2 regions of the Halomonas citrativorans genome follow, and region 1 is predicted to be linked to the other one. Evidence: predicted binding sites of a transcription regulator. Region 1 holds the regulator's gene; the other holds the start of a gene.
The links. The regulator LexA, encoded in region 1, represses DNA repair genes until DNA is damaged. The targets are predictions, from matches to a motif close to TACTGTNTANNTANACAGTA.
Positions count from the first base shown of each region.

Region 2: the regulator LexA is predicted to act here: its motif matches at 1,776-1,795, upstream of recN (DNA repair protein RecN).

Region 1 is NZ_JABUYX010000022.1:37,296-41,722, forward strand. It holds gene nagZ (beta-N-acetylhexosaminidase) at 1-342, opposite strand, end outside; gene INT20_RS15060 (L,D-transpeptidase) at 420-947, opposite strand; gene INT20_RS15065 (TetR/AcrR family transcriptional regulator) at 925-1,602, opposite strand; gene lexA (transcriptional repressor LexA) at 1,868-2,545, shown strand; gene purU (formyltetrahydrofolate deformylase) at 2,653-3,507, opposite strand; gene INT20_RS15080 (ribonuclease J) at 3,828-4,427, shown strand, end outside.
Region 2 is NZ_JABUYX010000003.1:26,506-30,932, reverse strand. It holds gene recN (DNA repair protein RecN) at 55-1,728, opposite strand; gene grpE (nucleotide exchange factor GrpE) at 1,951-2,577, shown strand; gene dnaK (molecular chaperone DnaK) at 2,709-4,427, shown strand, end outside.

The DNA of each region.
Region 1 (4,427 bases):
GGCCATTTCCATGCCAAGCAACCAACCTGCGTCCATGGCGAGAGAGCGGCCTTCTTCAGGGTCTTGAGCATAACGCTCACCAATCCGGGCCATGGCCGGTAAGCGGGTAAGCCCTTTTTTGATACGCTGTACGCGGCCACCCTCTTGGTCAACCGCCAATAAAAGATCGCCCCGTATGCGCCTTATATCGCTACACAGCTTGCGCACCTGGTAGGCGTCTTCCACATTACGGGCAAACAAAATCACGCCACCGACAGCAGGTTCAAGCAGCAAGCGCTTTTCAGCATTGGATAATTCAGGCCCTTCCAGGTCGAGCATGACCGGGCCAATAGGTTGAGTCATTAGCAGGGATCCAACAAAAGGGCCGATGATTTTAGACGATCAACGCACAGAGTCAAAAAAGCCTCTGCGTAAGGCCATTACAGATGGCTGCCATGTAGCCAAACAGGCGTTCCAGGCACGGCGCGCTCAAAGATATAAAGCAGGTCCTCGTTGCGCATACGAACACAGCCATGTGAAGCAGGTTTGCCCATCGGTTGATCGGGCGGCGTTCCGTGTACATAAATATAGCGGCGCTGAGAGTCAACCGTGCCTGCACGGTTAAATCCTCGCTCTAACCCACACAGCCATAAAATACGCGTCAAAATCCAGTCACGTGTCGGATGAGCGTCGGCCAAGTCACTTGAGAAAATTTCACCGGTAAAACGCCTGCCTCTAAATACCGCATTGACCGGCTGTTCATGGCCAATTGCCGCGCGAACATAGTGCCAGCCATGCGGCGTTTGGCCACTTCCTTCTTGCTGGCCAACGCCAGCGCCTCCAGTAGAGATAGCGCACTCAAAGTCTGGTGTTTGACCCTGCCACCAGCGCAGGATTTGTGCGCCGGTATCAATTTCGATCCAGCCGCCTTTTTTAGGTGGCAACTCAGCTAACAGGGGCGTTCGCATGCTGCGCTCCTTCAACCTCTTGCGGCAGTGGAGCATTCATGGCGGCAACGACCACAGGGCGCAAGCGTCGCACTAAATCACGCACAGTCACCTGCTCCTGATAATCCTTGGAGGCGATATCACGTAGCGCATCCAGCCCCGACAAGGTGAAAATGACCGTACCCAACATAAAGTGCAGCCGCCAAAAACGCTCGGCATCGGGTAAATCAGGGGTCGCCTTACGCACAAGCCCGGTAAAGCGGGTAAACACATCCCCATATTGCTCTTGAATATGGCGCCGTAAATGCCCCTGCGCTTGGCTATAGGCTAATCCCAATAAGCGCATGAAGACTTTCAAACTATCCCGTTCAGCAGGCACTGCCAGCACCGTGGTGGCCATTGTTTCAAGCAGCTCTTCCAGGGGGATGGCACGATCGGCGTAGTGGGCTTCAAGCTCATCGAGCGCACCATGAAAACGCTGAGTAAACGGGTCTAGATAGCGCGAGAATACGGCTTGGATAAGGGCTTTCTTGGAACCAAAATGATAATTAACAGCCGCCAGGTTTACTCGCGCTTTACTGGTAATGTTACGCAGTGACGTTTCAGCAAAGCCACGCTCTGCAAACAGCACCTCAGCGGTATCCAGAATGCGTGACACCGTGTCAGATTGTGCCATTATGGCCTCCGGAGAAACGAGTGTTTAAAACATGCCAGAATAGTAAGTCATATCTTAATCAGGCTCAATCACCCTTATTCACCGATTTTTTTAATTGGCTACCCTGCACATTAGCGTTAATTCAAACGTCTTACCGCTCACAGACAGTGTTTTAACAAGCTGCTTTTTTAACCATGTACTGGATAGAGCAACATACTGTATACTTAAACACATACTGATCAAGCAGACAGATACCGACTGTCTTTTATTGTTTATGGAGTTTGGTATGTCGCGGCCACTCACAGCACGTCAGCAACATGTTTTTGATTTTATAGTAAAAACCATGGGTGAATTCGGCTACCCTCCCACCCGCGCCGAAATTGCCAAGGCCTTGGGCTTTAAATCCCCCAATGCCGCTGAAGAGCATTTACGTGCTCTTGAGCGTAAAGGCGTTATCCGGATTATTCGCAATACGTCGCGGGGGATTCGCCTCCCCAACCAGGAAGCTCAGGACGTTAGCGAATTACCCGCCACCGTTGCAGCCAACAGCAATGATCTTCCGCCGATGGGCTTGCCAGTTATTGGTGAAGTGGCCGCTGGCAGCCCGATCCTTGCAGCGGAGCATATTGACCGTTACTGCCCGCTACCCGCGGAATATTTCACCCCTAAAGCCGACTACCTCCTGCGAGTACGCGGTTTATCCATGAAGGATGTGGGCATCCTGGAAGGCGATTTACTGGCGGTGCACCGCACTGATCGTGTACGTGACGGGCAAATCGTCGTTGCGCGGCTGGAAGATGAAGTCACCGTAAAACGCTTTCAACGCCAAGGGCATCAGGTCATGCTGATTGCGGAAAACGCTGATTTTGCACCGATTGAAATCGACCTGCGAACCCAATCCCTGGATATTGAAGGCGTAGGTGTAGGCGTCATCCGTGGCGGTAATGGCCAAGCGCTAGGCTAATAAGCCGTTTGCGTAAAATCGGATTTTAAAAGCATCAAGGGGGTGGCCATTTTCATGACCACCCCCTTGTTTTGTTACTGGTTCAGCTTAAACAGTTTTTAAAACGCTTAGCTAAAGACAACGGTCTTATTGCCGTGGATCAAAACGCGGTCCTCCAGATGCCAGCGCAGGCCTCGCGCCAATACGGCTTTTTCTACATCGCGCCCAAAGCGAACCAGGTCAGTTGGCGTATGGCAATGGCTCACACGATGAATGTCCTGCTCAATAATCGGCCCGGCATCCAACTCCTCCGTCACGTAGTGGCACGTCGCGCCAATTAGCTTTACGCCGCGCTCATAAGCCTGATGGTAAGGCTTGGCGCCGGCAAATGAAGGCAAGAAGCTGTGGTGAATATTAATCACCTGCCCAGCATAGCGCTCACACAACGACGGGGGCAGAATCTGCATATAGCGCGCCAATACAATACAGTCCGCTCGCGCGTTATCAATAAGCTCCTGCACCTGAGTAAACGACTCTTCCTTATTATTCGGGTCCACCGGCACATGGTGATAAGGAATACCGTACCACTCAGCGATTGAGCGCATGTCTTCGTGATTAGAAATCACACCGGCGATATCACAATCCAGCTCACCTGCCTGCCAACGGTAAAGTAAATCCACCAGGCAGTGAGACTCACGGGAGACCATGAGGATGACGCGCCGACGCTTTTGAGTATCCATTAGCGCCCACTGCATGGAAAACTCTTGAGCAATTGGCTCAAAGGCGCTGCGTAATGTTTCAACGGACATGCCAAGCGAATCGGCCAATATCTCATAACGCATAAAAAAGCGGCCCGTTTGCAAGTCAGAATGCTGACTGGCCTCGGTGATAGAGCCGCCTTGTTGAGCAATAAATCCAGACACACGGGCAACAATACCCACCTGATCGGGGCAGGAAACGACTAAACGGTAATAATGAGACATGTGAAGTACTCTTGACGACCTACGAAATACAAATGACAAACCACTATTGGCATCGTCTATTGGCATAGTGCAACGGCGCCGCAAACAGCGGCTAAATAGCGACGCCGTAAATAACGGCTGCCTAGTGTACCGGAACCCTATTAACGAAGCACCGTTATCTAATGTCGGGGGTCATTGTTAGCCGCCCCTGCCTTCCCGTATAGTTAAGGCATTACTTTTTAGGCTTTTCATAACCGATGCATCCACCACGCGTTCAACTTCGTCCTCGCCGCCGCCCACCTCTGCGCCTACTGCCGCTGGGTGGGTGTGGTGAAATCGGCATGAATCTAACGCTGTATGGATACGACGATCACTGGATCGCGGTCGACTGCGGCATGATGATTCGCCAGGATTTGCCTAACTCGCCCCTTCAAGTACCTAACCTGGGCACCGCCGAGGCACTGAACATAACGCCCCAAGCGTTATTTATAACGCATGGGCATGAAGATCACATTGGCGCGGTTGCCTGGTTATGGCCCAAGTGGAACTGCCCTATCTATGCCACCCCACTTGCGGCAGGTCTCTTACGTGCAAAATTCGCTGAACACCAGCTAAGTAGCGCCGCGATTAAGATTATCGAGCCGGGCGAAGCAATGGAAACGGCGCCCTTTTCGGTGCGCTATTTGCCGGTTACTCATTCGATCCCTGAAAGCTGCGCGCTGGTCATCGTGATGGGCGATTACCGCATAATGCACACAGGGGATTGGAAGCTGGACCCAGAGCCGCTGATTGGCACGCCCATTAACGCGGCGCACTTTCGAGCGCTTGCCCCGATTGATTTAGTAGTAGGTGATTCAACCAATGCCCCTCTGCCTGGCCACTCCAGCAGTGAAGGCGATGTGGCTAAAGCGCTGGCTAAAAGCCTGAAGGAATGCAAGGGC
Region 2 (4,427 bases), on a different contig from region 1:
CATGGGGGTATTTTGCGTGGTAGCCGTTAATTAGATAGTGATTTGAGAAAGCTCTTAATGAGGCGGGCGCTGGCTGGCATGCAGCATTTCCTGGGCATGAGCCAGTGTTTGGTCAGAGAGCGTCACTCCGCCTAGCATGCGTGCAAGCTCGCTGATGCGGCCTCGCTCGTCCAGCAAGGCCATATAGGTACGCGTAGTATCCCGCTTGGCACGCTTTTCAATATGCAGGTGCTGATGCGCCTGCGCGGCCACCTGGGGCAGGTGCGTCACGGTCATTACCTGGCCGTTCTCACCTAGCTTGCGCAGTAACTGGCCGACAATTTCCGCCGTGGCGCCTGAAATACCCACATCCACCTCGTCAAACACCAGGCTTGGAATCGTCGAGTGCGAGGCGGCCACCACCTGAATCGCCAAGCTGATACGCGAAAGCTCACCCCCAGAGGCAACTTTGGCGAGCGGGCGAGCAGGCTGGCCTGGGTTGGCGCTGATCAAAAACTGTACGCTATCCAGCCCTTCAGGCGTAGGCGTTTCACGCGAAGCAACGGCCACTTCAAAGCGCGCCTTACCCATGGCCAAAAAGGCCAACTGCTGCTGAACTTCTTTGCCCAGCCGCAGGGCAGCTTTTTGACGTGTATCGCTGATTTTCTTGGCTTCGCTGCGGTAGCGCTCACGATACTCGGCGACCTGTCCACTCAGCGCTTCAAGGTCCTCATCGCTGGCTTCCAACTGAGCCACTTCACGTTGAAGGGTGCTATGCAGGGCGTAAATTTCTTCAGGGGCGACGTGATGCTTGCGCGCAATGCGGTGTATATCCGTCAAACGCTCTTCCACCCACATCAGGCGCTCTGGGTCGAGCTCGGTGCTGCTGGCAAAGCGCTGCAACTCGCTTGAGGCCTCTTCCACCTGAATGCGCGCATCGCTGAGCATGGCGAGCGTATTGGCAAGTGTGCCCTTATCGCTGCCCGGTAGGGCGCTTAAGTGTGCATAAGCTTGATTAAGAAGCGACAGCGCGCCGCCGTCATCGCTGGCGCAGCAGTCGGCAGCCAACTGGGTTTCACGCAGCGTCTCTTCGGCATGCGCAAGGGTCAGTTGCTCCTCTTCAAGCGTCTGTAGTTCGCCTTCGCCCAGGTCCAACTGGTCCAGCTCTTCAACCTGGTAGCGCAGCAGTTGGCGCTTGGCTTCTACTTCACTGCCTTCTTCACTGAGCTTTTTAAGCCGTCGGCGCGCATTGCGCCATTCGTGGAAGGTTTCTGCCAGTTGCTGGCGAGCCTCCCGTAGCCCGGCATAGTCATCCAGCAGGGCCAGGTGCACCTCTTCACGCATTAACGCTTGATGGGCATGCTGGCCATGAATTTGAATGAGCTGCTCGCCAAGCGATTTTAAGTCCGAAATGGTCGCTGGTTGGCCGTTAATCCACGCTTTTGAACGTCCACTGGCGGTCACTACACGGCGCAGTAGGCATTCGTCGGTGGGGAGCTCGCGGGCCGTTAGCCACTCGACGGCGGCGGGCAGGTGTTGAATGTCGAAACGCGCCGATAGGTCGGTGCGCTCGCAGCCGTGGCGCACGCTGCCAGCATCGGCACGCTCACCCAGGCACAGGCCCAGTGCGCCTAGGAGAATGGATTTGCCTGCACCTGTTTCCCCCGTAATGGCCGTCATGCCGTGGGTCAGGTCAAGCTCAAGGCGGTCGACAATGGCGTAATCTTGAATCGCTAGCTGAGTAAGCATGATGCCTCCTGAGGCGGTGCGACACAGAAGCTGGATACTTATCCAATAAATGTTGTTTTATACAGTAGTCGATAACTGACTTCAATGCTCCTCTTGAGATGGCTTTTATGGCCCCCATATAGCCTCTATACGTGTTTAAGGCTGTTTTAAAACTGATTTATTGATTACTTTTTATGAGCAGTGTTGGGCAGAAAAAGCCCGAACCCTTTTGAGGAGCATGGCATGGCAAAAGAACCGCAAACTCCATTAGATGACGAACTCGCTCGCCAACAGCGTGAGGCCGATATGGACCAGGAGTCTGAAGAGCGCTTGATTGATGGGGAACTGGAAGGCCTGATTAACGACGAGGCGCCGCTTGAAGGCAGCTTCGCCGACCCGGAGGCCGATGTACTCGCCGCTCAGGTAAATGAGCTGGAGCAAAACCTGGCAGAAGCCAAGGACCAGGCGTTGCGCGCCGCCGCTGAAGCGCAGAATGTTCGCCGCCGTGCCGAACAGGAAGCAGACAAGGCGCGTAAGTTTGCCTTGGAAAAATTTGTAAAAGAGCTGCTGCCGGTGGTGGATAGCCTGGAAAAAGCGCTTGAATCCATGCAGGACGACGCCTCTGAGGCGCACCGCGAGGGCGTTTCCATGACGCTCAACATGCAGCTAGGGGTGCTCAATAAGTTTGGTGTTGAAAGCGTTGAGCCCCAAGGTGAGCCCTTTGACCCCCAAGTGCACGAAGCCATGGCGATGGTGCCGAACCCCGAACTTGAGCCCAACACCGTAATGGAAGTGATGCAGAAAGGTTACTTGCTCAATGGTCGTTTGGTTCGTCCTGCGATGGTCGTGGTCAGTCAGAAGGCAAATTAAGCCGATTTAGTGACGTAAAGCGTAAAAAAGCCCTTGAAAAGTCACTGGCGGCCCCCAGATAAAGGTCAACCCCGCGGGGAAATCCCGCACACGTTTTAAGTATTGAGACAACTGAATTCGAGGTTTTTGCTATGGGACGCATTATTGGTATTGACCTGGGTACTACCAACTCTTGTGTGGCAGTACTTGATGGCGACAGTGCTAAAGTTATCGAGAATGCTGAAGGTGGCCGTACCACGCCTTCGATCATCGCTTACACCGATGACGGCGAAACTCTGGTAGGCCAGGCCGCCAAGCGCCAAGCCGTTACCAACCCGGAAAACACGCTTTACGCCATCAAGCGTCTGATCGGCCGTCGCTTTAAAGACGACGTTGTTCAGAAAGACATCAAGATGGTGCCCTACAAAATCGCTGAAGCAGACAACGGCGATGCGTGGGTAGAAGTAAAAGGTAAAAAAATGGCGCCGCCGCAAGTAAGTGCGGAAGTGCTGAAGAAAATGAAGAAAACCGCCGAAGATTACCTCGGCGAAGCGGTAACGGAAGCGGTTATCACCGTACCGGCTTACTTCAACGACAGCCAGCGTCAGGCCACTAAAGATGCAGGCCGCATCGCGGGTCTGGACGTTAAGCGTATTATCAACGAGCCGACCGCAGCCGCACTCGCCTACGGTATGGACAAGTCACGCGGTGATAAAACCATCGCCGTTTATGACTTGGGTGGCGGTACGTTCGATATCTCGATCATCGAAATTGCCGACGTTGAAGGCGAAACCCAGTTTGAAGTACTCGCCACCAATGGCGACACCTTCCTGGGCGGTGAAGATTTCGACTTGGCGCTGATCAACTACCTGGTCGACCAGTTCAAGTCTGACAGCGGTATTGATCTGTCGGGTGACAACCTGGCCATGCAGCGTCTGAAAGAAGCCGCTGAAAAAGCCAAAATTGAACTTTCAAGCGCCCAGCAGACCGACGTTAACCTACCCTACATCACGGCTGACAACACTGGCCCGAAACACCTTAACGTTAAGGTCACTCGTGCCAAGCTGGAATCGCTGGTAGAAGAGCTGGTTCAGCGTTCACTTGAGCCCTGCAAAATGGCGCTGAAAGATGCGGGTCTGTCTGCGTCTGAAATCGACGAAGTGATCCTGGTCGGTGGCCAGACACGTATGCCGATGGTGCAGCAGAAAGCCGCTGATTTCTTCGGTAAAGAAGCGCGTAAAGACGTTAACCCTGACGAAGCGGTTGCCGTAGGTGCAGCGATTCAAGGTGGCGTTCTGGGCGGCGACGTAAAAGACGTACTGCTGCTGGACGTTACCCCGCTGACTCTGGGCATCGAAACGATGGGTGGCGTGATGACGCCGTTGATCGACAAGAACACCACCATCCCGACGAAGAAGACGCAAACCTTCTCCACGGCGGATGACAACCAGACGGCCGTGACCATTCACGTCGTTCAGGGTGAGCGTAAGCAAGTGACGCAGAACAAGTCGCTCGGTCGTTTCGACTTGTCTGATATTCCGCCTGCGCCGCGCGGTGTTCCGCAGATCGAAGTGGCGTTTGACCTGGATGCCAACGGTATTCTGAACGTTTCTGCCAAAGACAAAGCGACCGGTAAAGAGCAGTCGATTGTCATTAAAGCGTCCAGCGGCCTGACGGATGAAGAGATCGATCAAATGGTGCGCGATGCTGAAGCCCACGCTGACGAAGATAAAAAATTCGAAGCGTTGGTACAGCTGCGTAACCAGGCCGACGGCATGATCCACGCAACGCGCAAAACCGTGCAAGAAGCGGGCGACAAAGCGACGGATGATGAGAAACAGGCCATCGAAACCGCCATCAGCGAGCTGGAA